DNA from 3 places in the Tardiphaga sp. genome. Region 1 is predicted to be linked to each of the others. Evidence: predicted binding sites of a transcription regulator. Region 1 holds the regulator's gene; each other region holds the start of a gene.
What was found. Region 1 encodes PhoB, which activates phosphate uptake and scavenging genes when phosphate is short. Its sites were predicted from a motif close to TGTCATNNANCTGTCAT; they were not measured.
Positions count from the first base shown of each region.

Region 2: phnG (phosphonate C-P lyase system protein PhnG) is a predicted target of PhoB. The motif match lies at 2,044-2,060, and genes of this name have one in related genera.
Region 3: ACEK02_RS16990 (STN domain-containing protein) is a predicted target of PhoB. The motif match lies at 3,306-3,322, and genes of this name have one in related genera.

Region 1 covers NZ_JBGMOE010000090.1:78,487-82,861, forward strand. Annotated here, with positions in the region: gene pstC (phosphate ABC transporter permease subunit PstC) at 1-109, shown strand, start outside; gene pstA (phosphate ABC transporter permease PstA) at 113-958, shown strand; gene pstB (phosphate ABC transporter ATP-binding protein PstB) at 955-1,779, shown strand; gene phoU (phosphate signaling complex protein PhoU) at 1,808-2,521, shown strand; gene phoB (phosphate regulon transcriptional regulator PhoB) at 2,613-3,317, shown strand; gene ACEK02_RS13960 (GcrA family cell cycle regulator) at 3,442-3,951, opposite strand.
Region 2 covers NZ_JBGMOE010000190.1:101,595-105,969, forward strand. Annotated here, with positions in the region: gene ACEK02_RS25545 (carbon-phosphorus lyase complex subunit PhnI) at 1-909, opposite strand, end outside; gene phnH (phosphonate C-P lyase system protein PhnH) at 912-1,520, opposite strand; gene phnG (phosphonate C-P lyase system protein PhnG) at 1,523-1,984, opposite strand; gene phnF (phosphonate metabolism transcriptional regulator PhnF) at 2,114-2,848, shown strand; gene ACEK02_RS25565 (DUF1348 family protein) at 2,864-3,331, opposite strand; gene ybgC (tol-pal system-associated acyl-CoA thioesterase) at 3,413-3,871, opposite strand; gene ACEK02_RS25575 (NUDIX domain-containing protein) at 3,868-4,278, opposite strand; gene ruvB (Holliday junction branch migration DNA helicase RuvB) at 4,285-4,375, opposite strand, start outside.
Region 3 covers NZ_JBGMOE010000123.1:30,971-35,345, forward strand. Annotated here, with positions in the region: gene ACEK02_RS16975 (filamentous haemagglutinin family protein) at 1-789, opposite strand, end outside; gene ACEK02_RS16980 (FecR domain-containing protein) at 1,027-1,995, opposite strand; gene ACEK02_RS16985 (RNA polymerase sigma factor) at 2,025-2,597, opposite strand; gene ACEK02_RS16990 (STN domain-containing protein) at 2,567-3,211, opposite strand; gene ACEK02_RS16995 (hypothetical protein) at 3,509-3,778, opposite strand.

The sequences.
Region 1 (4,375 bases):
TCAGTCCGGCCTCATCCTGCTCGGCCTGCTGCTGTTCGTGCTCACCTTCATGGTGCTTTCGGCCGCGCGTCTGATGCTGATGCGGCTTGAAAAGAAGGCGGGGAACTAAGTCATGAACCCGATTTACGCATCCCGCCGTCGCAACGACACGATTGTCCGCGGCCTCTGCATGGGTGCCGCCCTGTTCGGCGTCACCTGGCTCGCGCTGATCCTGTTCACGCTGTTCTATAACGGTCTCGCCGGCATCAGCCTGCAGATCTTCACCCAGAACACGCCGCCGCCCGGCTCCATGGAAGGCGGCCTGCTCAATGCCATCGTCGGTTCGGTCATCATGACTGTGATCGGCGTCGGCATCGGAGCGCCGCTCGGCCTGTTTGCTGGCACCTACCTCGCTGAATATGGCAAGCACGACAAGCTGACCTCGGTGATCCGCTTCATCAACGACGTGTTGTTGTCGGCCCCGTCCATCATCATCGGCCTTTTCGTCTATGGCGCGGTGGTGGTTCCGATGGGTGGCTTCTCGGCTCTCGCCGGTTCGCTGGCCCTCGCCGTGATCGTCATCCCTGTCGTGGTCCGTACCACCGAAGACATGCTCGGCCTCGTACCCAACCCGCTGCGTGAAGCGGCATCGGCGCTCGGCCTGCCGCGCTCCCTGGTCATCAAGCGGATCGCCTATCGTGCAGCCCGGGCCGGTCTGATCACCGGCGTGCTGCTGGCGACGGCGCGGGTCGCCGGTGAAACGGCGCCGCTGCTGTTCACCGCGCTGAGCAACCAGTTCTTCAGCCTCGATCTCACCAAGACGATGGCCAACCTGCCGGTGACCATCAACAACTTCGTGCAGAGCCCCTACGAATATTGGAAGCAGCTCGCCTGGAGCGGTGCCCTGATCATCACCTTGACCGTACTTGCCCTTAACATTGGCGCACGCATTCTCGGCGCCGAGAGGACAGCAAAATGAGTGAGCTTTCTGTGTCGTCTGGCGTTCCCTCCGTCTCGATGCCGCCGCCGGTCCTGCAGGGCGAGACCCGTCCCAAGGTCACCGTGCGCGACCTGAACTTCTATTACGGCGAACACCATGCCCTGAAGAAGATCAACCTGACGCTGATGGCGAACCGCGTGACCGCGTTCATCGGCCCGTCGGGCTGCGGCAAGTCCACGCTGCTGCGCATTTTCAACCGCATGTATGATCTGTATCCCGGCCAGCGCGCCGAAGGTCAGCTCATGCTCGATAACCAGAACATTCTGGATCCGAAGCTCGACCTCAACCTGCTGCGTGCCCGCGTCGGCATGGTATTTCAGAAGCCGACCCCGTTCCCGATGACGATTTACGAAAACATCGCCTTCGGTATCCGCCTCTATGAAAAGATCTCCAAGTCGGAGATGGACATCCGCGTCGAGAAGGCGCTTCGTGGCGGTGCGCTCTGGAACGAAGTCAAGGACAAGCTCAACGCGTCGGGCCTCAGCCTGTCGGGTGGTCAGCAACAGCGTCTGTGCATCGCGCGCACCATCGCGGTTCGGCCGGAAGTGATCCTGTTCGACGAGCCGTGCTCGGCGCTGGATCCCATCTCGACCGCGAAGATCGAGGAGCTGATCGACGAGTTGAAGGATCAGTACACGATCGCGATCGTGACCCATAACATGCAGCAAGCCGCCCGCGTCTCCGATACCACGGCCTTCATGTATCTCGGCGAACTGATCGAGTTCGATCAGACCAACAAGATCTTCACGTCGCCGACCGATCGCCGTACCCAGGATTACATCACCGGCCGCTTCGGCTGACGCGACATGTTCGCGGGAGGATTTAGAGATGGCTTTTGAACACACCACCAAGGCATTCGACGACGATCTGCAGGAGCTGACCCGTCTCGTTGCCGAGATGGGCGGCCTCGCTGAACGGCAGATCGTCGAATCCGTCGATGCGCTGATCCGCCGGGACGTCGCACTCGGCGCCCGCGTCGTCGCCGCCGATGCCGAGATCGACCAGTTGCAGCGCACGATCGAGGAACGTGCCGTGCTGACCATCGCCAAGCGCCAGCCCATGGCTGTCGACCTGCGCGAGATCGTCGGCGCGCTGCGCGTCGCCACCGATCTGGAGCGGATCGGCGATCTCTCCAAGAACATCGGCAAGCGCGTCAATGCACTCGACAGCGACTTCCACCCGCTGAAGCTGATCCGCGGTCTCGAGCACATGACCGACCTCGTGACCACCCAGGTCAAGTCGGTGCTCGACGCCTATGCCGCGCACGATCTGCCGGCAGCCATGACGGTGTGGAAGGGCGACGAGGAAATCGACGCCATCTGCACCTCGCTGTTCCGCGAACTCCTCACTTACATGATGGAAGATCCGCGCAACATCTCGTTCTGTATCCACCTGATGTTCTGCGCCAAGAACATCGAGCGGATCGGTGACCACGCCACCAATATCGCGGAAACCGTGTTCTACATGATCGAGGGTCAGCAGATGGTCGACAAGCGCCCGAAGGGCGACATGACCAACTTCGCGAATACGCCGACGGCCTGACGCATGATCCGGAAAAGGGGAAGCCGGTCTTCCGCCGGGTTCATGATCTGAGGCTTGTCGGACGTCACTGAGGGTATTGATCAATATGGCAATGAACGCGCGCATTTTAGTGGTTGAAGACGAGGAAGCACTCACGACGCTCCTGCGCTACAACCTCGATGCCGAGGGCTACGACGTTGAAACCGTAGCTCGCGGCGACGATGCCGACACCCGCTTGAAGGAGCGTGTACCGGATCTCGTGGTGCTCGACTGGATGCTGCCGGGTCTGTCCGGCATCGAACTGTGCCGCCGCTTGCGTGCGCGGCCCGAAACCAAGGCACTGCCGATCATCATGCTGACGGCGCGTGGCGAGGAGAGCGAGCGTGTTCGCGGTCTTGCCACCGGTGCCGACGACTACATCGTCAAGCCATTCTCGGTGCCGGAACTCCTGGCGCGTGTGAAGGGTCTGCTGCGGCGTGCCGCGCCGGAGCGTCTCGCCACCGTGCTCGCTTTCGGCGATATCGAACTCGACCGCGACAAGCGCCGCGTCGTGCGGTCCAGCCGTCCGATCGATCTCGGTCCGACCGAATATCGCCTGCTGGAGTTCTTCCTGGAACATCCGGGTCGCGTATTCAGCCGAGAGCAGTTGCTCGACAGCGTCTGGGGCCGTGACATCTATATCGATGAGCGCACTGTCGACGTGCATATCGGTCGCCTGCGCAAGCTGCTCAATCCCGCCGGTGAGCCGGATCCGATCCGAACCGTGCGCGGTGCCGGCTACGCACTGGATGACCGCTTCGACAAGGCGGCGGAGTAGGTCTCTCTTCCTTCTCCCCGCCCGGCGAAGCGAGGCTTCGCTAGGCGGGGTGAGGCAAGCAAGTGCCAACGAAAAATGCCCGGCATCGCTGCCGGGCATTTTCATTTGGCTTGATACGTCCGGTTCAGCGCGTCGGCTTCGGCACGGCGCGACGGCGGTCACTGGCCGGCTGATAGGCGATGCGCGAGTGATGTGCGCAATAGGGAGCGCCGGCCAGCGCCTTGCCGCCGCAGAAGTAGAATTCGGGGCTCGACGGATCGCCGATCGGCCAATGGCAGGTGGCTTCGTTGAGTTCGACCAGCGACAGGCGCTGGCTGATCGGCACGATATTGTCATAGGCGATCGGGTCGGGCTCGGCCTCGACTTCGTAATTATGGGCCAATGCCGTGTTGCCGCGGGCCATCGGGCGGGCGACACGCACCATCTGCTGTGCCGGGCGCGCCTTGCGCTGCCGCGGAGCTGCCGAGGAGGGGCTCTTGGCGCGGCCGGACAGGCCGAGGCGGTGAACCTTGCCGATGACAGCGTTGCGGGTCACGTTACCGAGTTCCGCAGCAATCTGGCTGGCGGAGAGGCCGCCTTCCCAGAGTTTCTTCAACTGTTCGACGCGATCGTCGGTCCATGTCATTACCGTCATCGCCATTTTCCCTTCGTGAGCGCCAGCCTGACCGGGCAGCGCTGCGAGTTGAGACTTCAAAAATCCCTGCGGTCAGAATCCTTTAGCGCTCACCGGGCGCGAATTTCGCGTCCGGCTTTTACGCCGCACTGGATGTGTCAAAAGGATCTACCGCCGCACGAGATGTCGTATCCGACGAGGCAAAAGCTACAATATGCCGTGACTCACGCGCAAGAGTCGGGCATGCCGCGTCCACATGCTTCTGCAAACAAAGCAGCAAAATCGGCTTTTTCTGCGACTCCGTGTGACTCGAAAGCCGCAGTGCGCGGTTGACAGTCCTCGCAGCACACCTAGAATAATGCCCACGTGCCGCCCGAGAAGGGCGGCACGTTTCGTTTCTAGGGTCCGTTGTTCGATTTCGCACAGTTGTCATCGACGCGGACGC
Region 2 (4,375 bases), on a different contig from region 1:
CTCGCCGAGCTCACGCGCGCGTAACGTGCGATCGACCAGTGCCATCGACATCACCTTGCGCTCGCTCTGACCGAAGGCGAGGCCATAGCCGCGGGTGAAGCAGGGCGCCTCGGTATCCGAGCCCTTGAACTGGTTGACCATCTGACACTCGGTCAGCGTGATCGACCCCAGCGGCACCGCGAAGCCGACATCCTCGGCCAAGAATTCAACCTCGACCTCGCCGAGGCGGATTTCGCCTGCGAAAGGATGGTTGCGGCCATAGCCGCGCTGCGAGGAATAGCCGAGCGACAGAAGAAACCCTTCATCGGCGCGCGCGAGATTCTGCAGGCGCAGATCGCGCTCTGCCGGGAAGCTCAGCGCGTCGCGCGTGAGATCGCCAACCGGCTTCTCGGGGGCTTCCGCCGGCGACGCTTCGATCAAACCATCCCGGCCAAGAATATCGGTGACACGCGGCATCGCGCCCGGCTCTGCATCGGCCATGGCCGGCTGGTCGGGCGAGGATTCTCCGGTCAACACCGGATCGAGCAGACGATGCGTATAGTCGAAGGTCGGACCGAGCACCTGGCCGCCCGGCATGTCCTTGAAGGTCGAGGAGACGCGGCGGCGCACCTGCATCTGCGAGGTATCGACGGGCTCACTCGAGCCGAACCGCGGCAACGTCGCGCGGAAGGCGCGCAGCAGGAAGATCGCCTCGATCATGTCGCCACGCGCCTGCTTGATGGCCAGCGCCGCGAGCTCGCGGTCATACAGCGATCCTTCGGTCATGACGCGATCCACAGCGAGACCGAGCTGATTGGAAATCTGTGCCAGCGATACTTCCGGTACATCGCGATCACCCCGGCGCTCATGGGCCAACAGACGATGCGCATTCTCGATGGCGCGTTCGCCACCCTTGACGGCGACATACATGCTCAGCCCTCTTTCGCGACAAGGCGCGTAGTGCGCGGCAGCGCGACGATGGATTCGCCGGACACCAGCACAAGATCGATGCCGCGGGGAAACAGCGAGGCATTCAGCGCAAGACGATCCAGCAGGTCCGGCACGCCGATCGCGGCGCGCAGGATGATGGCACCGTCGATGCCGGGACCACGCAGCTCATAGGCCGGGCCTTCGGTCAGGCTCGCGACCTGTAGAACGATGGTCGTGGAGCGATCCGGATATTCGCCGGAGCCGAATGCAAAGTGCTCGAAGGACGGCAGCGCGGCAGCATCAGCCACCACGGCGAAGGCACACACGGCGGGATCGGCGATGACCGGCGCGCTGGTGTGAAACTTGATCCACTTGGCGACATCCATCGTCGCCGCCAGCTTGGCATCGAGCCAGACCGGCGTATCCTGATCGAACAGCGTCAGCGCGATGGCCGCAGCCCCGCGCATCATTGGCGCAGGCACGCCCGAAACAGCCAGGATCCGCTGCACGGTGCCGGGACGCGCCATCGCGTCCATCACCGAACGGAAGGTCGATTGCGCTGCAAGGACCTTGTCCGCGAAACCGGCCGGCATTTCCGCAACTGTCGTCATGATTAGCCCTCCCCGCGCACGAGCGTGTAGAAATCGACTTTGGTTGCCGCCGTCTCCGCGGCCTTGCGCCTGATGTCGGCGACGACGCGCGCACGCAGCGGCGTCAGCACCCTGGTCTCGACAGCTTCTGAAAATTCACTGGTCTGGATCAGCGCATCGCACAGCGCGATCAGGTGCGCCTTCGCGCCATCCCGGCCCAGCGTGTAGCCGAAGCCGACCTCGCCGCTGGATAGCCGCACGGCGGCGCGCGACACGGTCGCCTCGCCGAGATTGAACGGCGCGCCATCGCCGCCAATCCGGCCGCGCAGCATCACCAGGCCATTTTCGGGCTGGCGCAATTGTTCATGGGCCGGAACGGCCACCGTATCGAGATATCCGGCAATATCCGCCGTCTGCGAGTGCCCCAGCACCCCCATCGCTTCACGGCGCCGGGCCTGCTGGTCATTCGAGGGAACTGTGCTCATGGTCACCGCGATCCGCAACAAGTTGTATGATTTACTAGACAACTTTATAGGCCGGGGCAATGACCGTTTCGTGACAGCGGCGCGATTTTTCGCTAATGCGTGGTCGACATCATTCTAGGACCGACTTTTGTGACCATTCAGGAAAAGCCAACAGGCGTCGCACTTTGGCGGCACGTTGCCGACGGCATCGAGCGCGGCATTGCCGACGGGCGTTATCCGGCCGGCGACAAATTGCCCGGCGAGACGGAGCTGGCGGAGCTCTACCGCGTCAATCGACATACGGTACGTCGCGCGCTGGCGACGCTGGCCGAGCGCGGCCTCGTGCGCGCCGAGCGCGGCAGCGGCACTTATGTGGAAGCGCCGAAACTCGCCTACCCCTTACGCTCGCGTACGCGCTTCTCGGAAATCGCTGGCGCCGGCGGCCGCGAGCCACAGGCGCAACTGATCGGAGCCTGGGATGACGTCGCGACACGTGAACTGGCGCGGCAGCTTGGCCTCAAGACCGGTGCAAGGTTGATTCGCATCGAGGCGCTACGCCTCGCCGACAAGACACCGATCTGTATCGGTACCAACTGGCTGTCTGCCGAGCGCTTCCCGGATTTCGGCAAGATCTATGAGCGCGTGCGCTCGATGACCAAGGCGCTGGCGCATTACGGCATCAAGGACTATCGCCGAGCCTCAACGAAAGTCACCGCGGGAATCATCGATGCGACTGATGCGACACGGCTTGGCGTCGCGCTGGGGCGTCCGATTCTGATCGTCGATTCCATCGATGTGGATGCGGACGGTACGCCGCTGAGCGCCACGCATTCACGCTTCGTCGCCGAGCGCGTCGAATTCGTGGTCGATAGCGGCTCGCTGTAATCCTGCCCAACGAGATCAGAACGGGTCCGTGCCGAGACCCGGCACATCCGCGGGGCGCGGCCCCGGTGCCGGCCACAGGAAGCGGCGATCCTTTTCGGCAATGGCCACATCGTTGATGCTCGCCTCGCGGCGACGCATCAGACCACCCTCGTCGAACTCCCATTGCTCGTTGCCATAGGAGCGATGCCAGTTGCCGGCATCGTCGTGCCATTCATATTGAAAGCGCACGGCAATGTGATTGCCGTCGAAGGCCCATAAATCCTTGATCAACCGGTATTCGTGCTCCTTCGCCCATTTACGGGTGAGGAATTCGACAATCGCCGGGCGCCCCTGAAAGAACTCGCCGCGATTGCGCCAGACGCTGTCCTCGGTATAGGCGAGCGACACTTTCACCGGATCGCGCGAATTCCAGGCGTCTTCGGCCATGCGGGCCTTCTGGGCGGCGGTCTCTCGGGTGAAGGGCGGAAACGGTGGACGCGACATGGGACCCTCGGCTTTGCGATGTGCCGGGAGTGTAGCCGGGCCTTTCGCAGAGTCGACGCCGTTTCGCCTATCGGGCGATTGCTAAATCTGATCGGCCTTCATGGCGATGCGCAACGCCCTGGGAATCGGCCTGGCGCGGCCACCAGACACGAAGGCCACCTTCACCTTGGCTTCCAACAGCAACTCATCGCCGCGGCGGACTTCCTGATGCAGCGTGATCGAGGCGCCTTTCACATCCAGCGGCCGGGTCAGCACGTCGAGCAGATCGTCCATGCGCGACGGCTTGAGAAAATCGAGCTGCATCGACCGGACCACGAAGGCAAAGCCCGGCGCTTCGCTTTCGGCCTCGGCAAACAGCGCACGCTGATCAGCACCGAGCAATCGCAGATAATTGGTCCGCCCGCGCTCCATGAAGCGCAGATAGTTGGCGTGATAGACGATGCCGGAGAAATCGGTGTCTTCGTAATAGACACGCACCTGCATGCGGTGAATGCCGTCGGCAATAGTGCCGTCGAGATGGGAGGTCGCCGAAACCGTCATTGCGGGAAACCGTGAAAGGCGAGTGGCAAGACGTGATCGCGCGTCAATGGCGCAAGGATAACGGCCTCAGGCGCGGCCGGATCAATCCAGAGCGTTTCGGCGATCTCGGCCTGGGGCGCGATCGCGCCATCCACCTTCACCGCGTAAACGCTGGCCTGCACCTGCCAGCCCGGCTCATTGGCGGCAACGCTGTTGAACTGTCCGAGCGCTTGGGCAGAACCCGGCACCATTCGGCATCCCAGCTCTTCGCTGATCTCGCGCTCCAACGCGGCTAGATCGTCTTCGCCGGCATCGCGCTTGCCACCCGGCTGCATGAAGGCCTCGGTGCCACGTTTGCGCACCACCAGCATGCGTCCAATATCGTCGCGGATCAGCGCGGCTACAACGCCGATAATCTTGTCAGTCATCGCAGATCACTCCTCGTCGCTGGATCCAAACAGTCCGATCTGGCTCGCATCGCGCGTTGGCTCACTCAATCCGAGATGCCTGAAGGCATGCGACGTC
Region 3 (4,375 bases), on a different contig from region 1:
CTCGACCACCACCTTGCCGCCCGCGGCGGTGAAGCTCGGCGCATAGATGTTGCCGGTCTGGGTGCTGTAGATGCCGTTGCTGAGAAACTGACTGTCGGTGATGCCCGCGGTCGATGCGATCAGCGACCCCACATTGACCTGGCTGCTGCCGCCGAAAATGATACCGCTTGGATTGATGACATAGACATGGCCATCGGCCTTGATGGTGCCGAGGATCTGGCTCGGCGCCGTGGCGCTGTTGACGCGGTTGAGCGCGACCCAATTGGCATTGCCCTGCTGGTCGAAACTCAGCGTGGTGCGCGCGCCGACATTGAACGACTGCCAGTTCAGGATCGCCTGTTGCGTGGTCTGCCGGATGCCGACCTGGGTCTGGCCGCTCGCATCGACGCCCTGGGTCGGCGCATCCGCGCCGCTCCAGCCCGCCGGCATATTCGGCAGCAGGCCGCCGGCGCCGAGGCCGTTCGGCACATTGACCGGCGCCGTCATGGACGTTTGCCGCGTCGCCGCCGCAGCACGTGCCGCCGCCTGCAGCGCCTGTATGTCCTGCACCGCGCGCGCGGCGCGCGCCAGCGAATCCTGCGACTGCCGCCCTGCAGCCGCAGCCTGCTGCGCCGCCAGCGCGGTAGCATCGGAGGCGATGTTCGGCGCCGACACCACACCGCCGCCGCTGCCGTTCAGCGAACGGGCATGAACCAATGGCATCGACATCAGGAGCGCAGCGGCACTGACCGTGGTCAGCAATGCGCCATAGCGCGAGAGAGCCTGAAGTTTATTGATGTTCGACGCCATGATTGCCCCTCATACGGCGCGACCGAAGTCGAACCGAGACCGTTCGATGGAAGGGACCAAAGAGAGGAACATCAATATCCACGCCCAGCACCGGCAGTCCTATCGCCGCAATGCCAATCGCAAATGACTTCAACGCCCTGTACCTGATCTCTTCTGATTGCCCCTAAGACGGTCCGAGGCAGCGCGGGACTGAACCGCGTCACAAAAATTTCGCAAATACCAATGCGGGCGGGATCATCAGGACAGCACGACAATGGCGCCGGGAAGCGATGTCACCCTGGCGCCATAGGCTTCCCTGACGAGCGCGATCAGGTCGTCGACCCGATCGATCGGGATGCGCGCCTCGACGGGACGGCGGCCGAGCGTCTCATTCATGAGAATGATGCGGCCAGTCCGATATCGATTGACCTCCTCGATAACCTCGACGAGCGGCGTCTGCCGGAACACCAGTTGACCGACGCGCCATGCCGTCACCACGGCAGGATCGACAACAACGGGCGCGCCCACCGTCCCGTCGGCATAGGAAGCCTGCTGGCCTGCGCGAAGACTTGTGGACGTCCCGGCATAATCGACGGCAACCATGCCGCGATGACAGGTCACCACCGAGCGGCCGGCATCGCAGCGTATATTGAATTGCGCATCGGAGGCATGAACCGCTCCGCCGCCGGCCAGGACCGTCAACATCGTCGGCAGCTGGTGCGGGACGGAAATCGTCGCCTCGCCCAATACCAACTCGATCTGCCGCTCGTTCGGCTTCTGAACGACATTCAGACTGCTGCGGGTATTGAGTTCGATCGTCACTCCGTCGCCCATCGCGATTTCACGGCGCTCTGCGGTGCGCGTGCGATAATCGGCGGCCAGTTCCTGGGGCGACGGCCATAGCTCCAGCGGCGGATGCGCGATCACATAGCCGGCCCCCGCAACCGAGGCTGCGATCGCTCCCCCCAGGAACCAGCGCCGTGAATGTCCCGCATGGCGTGACGGCATCTGTCCGGGCGACCGCGACGCGGCTGGAAGACGCGCCGCCGTTCCCAGGCTGTCCCACAGCAGATTGGCCTCGGCGAACGCCCGCGCATGAACCGGACTGCGGGCACACCATTGCTTCAAAGCGCGGAGATCTCCGGCGGTGGCCTCCCCGGACGTCAGGCGCACGAGCCACTCCTGGGCCTCGCGCTCAAGCGCCTGATGTCCGCTCACATCTGTCATTGGAGTGATGTCCTTGCCCATGCCTGCCCCTATGACTCTTTTGGCAGGCCGGGACCGAACCGGCGAATGACTTTTCTTCCCAGGCGTTGCGAGCAGTGCTGCAAGGCCTGCACAAGCTCCTTTTCGACCATCCGTGGAGAAATACCGAATTCCGCCGCGATGTCGGCATGTTTCATTTCATGGACCCGCGCGAGCAGGAAGATCGCTTTGCGACGGGGTGTCAGTTCGTTCAGCGCAGCGGCAAGCTCCTCGAGCTCGCGCCGTGCGTCGGCAATGCGTTCGGGATCGAGCGTCTCGTCCATCATATGGCGCACGACCTCGATCTCGGACGGCGAGAGCTTGCGGCTGTCGGCTTGCCGCAGATCCGCAGCCTCGTTCAGCGCCATCCGAAACAGATATGACTCCGGCTTCTGAATCGTACTGATCTCGCCGATCCGCTCCAGCCGCAGCCAGGTCTCGTGCAGCACTTCGACGGCAAGGGCATCGGAGCCCAGCCGACGCCGCAGCCGTTCGCGAAACCGCTGATACTTGGCCTCGAAAATGGTCCGCATCCGGATCGTCGCCGTCTCGGTCATCGTGGGACCGCGGATCGGGCTACGCATATCGTATCGGTGTTGCGCCGGTGCAGAACGACGGTGACCGGCTGCGGCATATCCGCCGGAGGCCGCGCAACTCTTGCGCCCTTGATCGTGTCCGTTATGCGCGCATCGCGGGTCTCGTCGCCGCTCGAACCGACCGTATGAACCGCATCGACCGCTCCGGCCTCACCGATCCACACCTGAACGACCAACCGGTAAGGACCCGGACGAACATCTGCATTGTCGCAAAGCGCGTGTTCGATCACGCTCTGCATAAGCGAGAAATAGGTCTCAAACTCCACACGACGATGCTTTCCGGCATGGCCATCGCCCATGACCGAATCCGCCGCATTCGGACCGACCGTGAAGGCAGTATCCCCCGCACGACGAAATGAAAGTCCCGTCCCTGCGAGAAGAATACGCAGAGCATCCTGCGGAATCAGGCGCCCCGTGACAGAAGTTGATCGCTTTCCGCTGGCAAGCTCGGCATCGACCAACGCAGCCATACCCGTTTTGTCGGCAAATTCGACCAAGGCGCTGGCGAGCGGCTGCGCTGCAATGTCAAAGCGTCGGGCGTCGCTGGCCTGCGCATCAGCTGAAGAAAGCAACAACGCTCCCCCTATCGTAAAGCGGAACACAACGCCCCAATGCGCAAAATATGGCGCGGGCATCAGATTCTCGCTTTGCTTCTGGGGGTACACTAACGCCGAGACACGTACCTATGTGACAAGCATGACAGTGAGATGTCGGTGGGCGTTGTCAGGAAGTAGCGTCTGCAGATTTGACAGTGCAGGTGCACACGAATTTCGGCGGATCGCGGTATCCGATATCGCTGCGCTCTCCATGACGGCTCGTTCCCAAGCCTGAGCGAGTCGCATGGCAGCCGGGACGTCGATCGCCTCTACGGCGATCGTCAGGACGGGCACGCCGTCGAATTAGTGGATCGTCGACAACCAGGCGCGGGCATCGCGCTGCGCGGCGGCGATCTCGGTATCCGACATCATCTCGGCGACTTCGCGGCGCATCGGGATCGCATCGACCCGCCCCTTGAGGGCCGCGAGGTTGAACCACTTGTGCGCTGCGACGAGGTCAACGATCCCCGAGCGGCCCGATGCCCAGTACAGACCACGTTCGAACAGCACGTCCTGGATGGCGGTTTCTGCGATCGGCGTCGCAGCTTCGAAATCAATCTGTCCCTGAAACATCGGTCATTCCTTTTTTTGGTTTTGCCGCCCTGCTCCGAGCGCGGCCCCTGTCCATTATTTGATGCAATCCCAACCACCGTTTGCCGGCTTGTTGGGATCAATATGACCGATCAAATTTGAAGAGCAGTTTAAGCATCGCGATGAACGAAATCTGAAGAGCTGGCGCCAAAACCGGCTCGTGCGCCGCCAAAAACCCAGCATTTATGCGGGTTTTCTGCGTTTTCGCCGAATTCGGTTTACCTTGCCGCTTTGGGATACCGTAACCATCGCGGCAGCGTGAGCGACCGCGGACGTTAAACGCCTGGCCAGCGCGCGCGGCGATTCCAACGCAGGACGCATCCAAGCGAGGAAACAAAGATATTCGGGATTGGGAAATTCAACGCGCCGGGGATGAACCGCACCGGCAAAAACGAGGGCGTCGGCAACACGTCAGGATCATATCTCATGTGGCCGAAGCCACCGATGAAACTGCGGACCAATGATCCGCACCGAATAAAGAACGCCAATCACTGAATGACCGGCTTTCTTGCCGGACCGGTTCGCGGGAAGAGCAAGCCCTGCCCCGGAGTGACGGTCCAGCCGTTTGACCTGATGTCT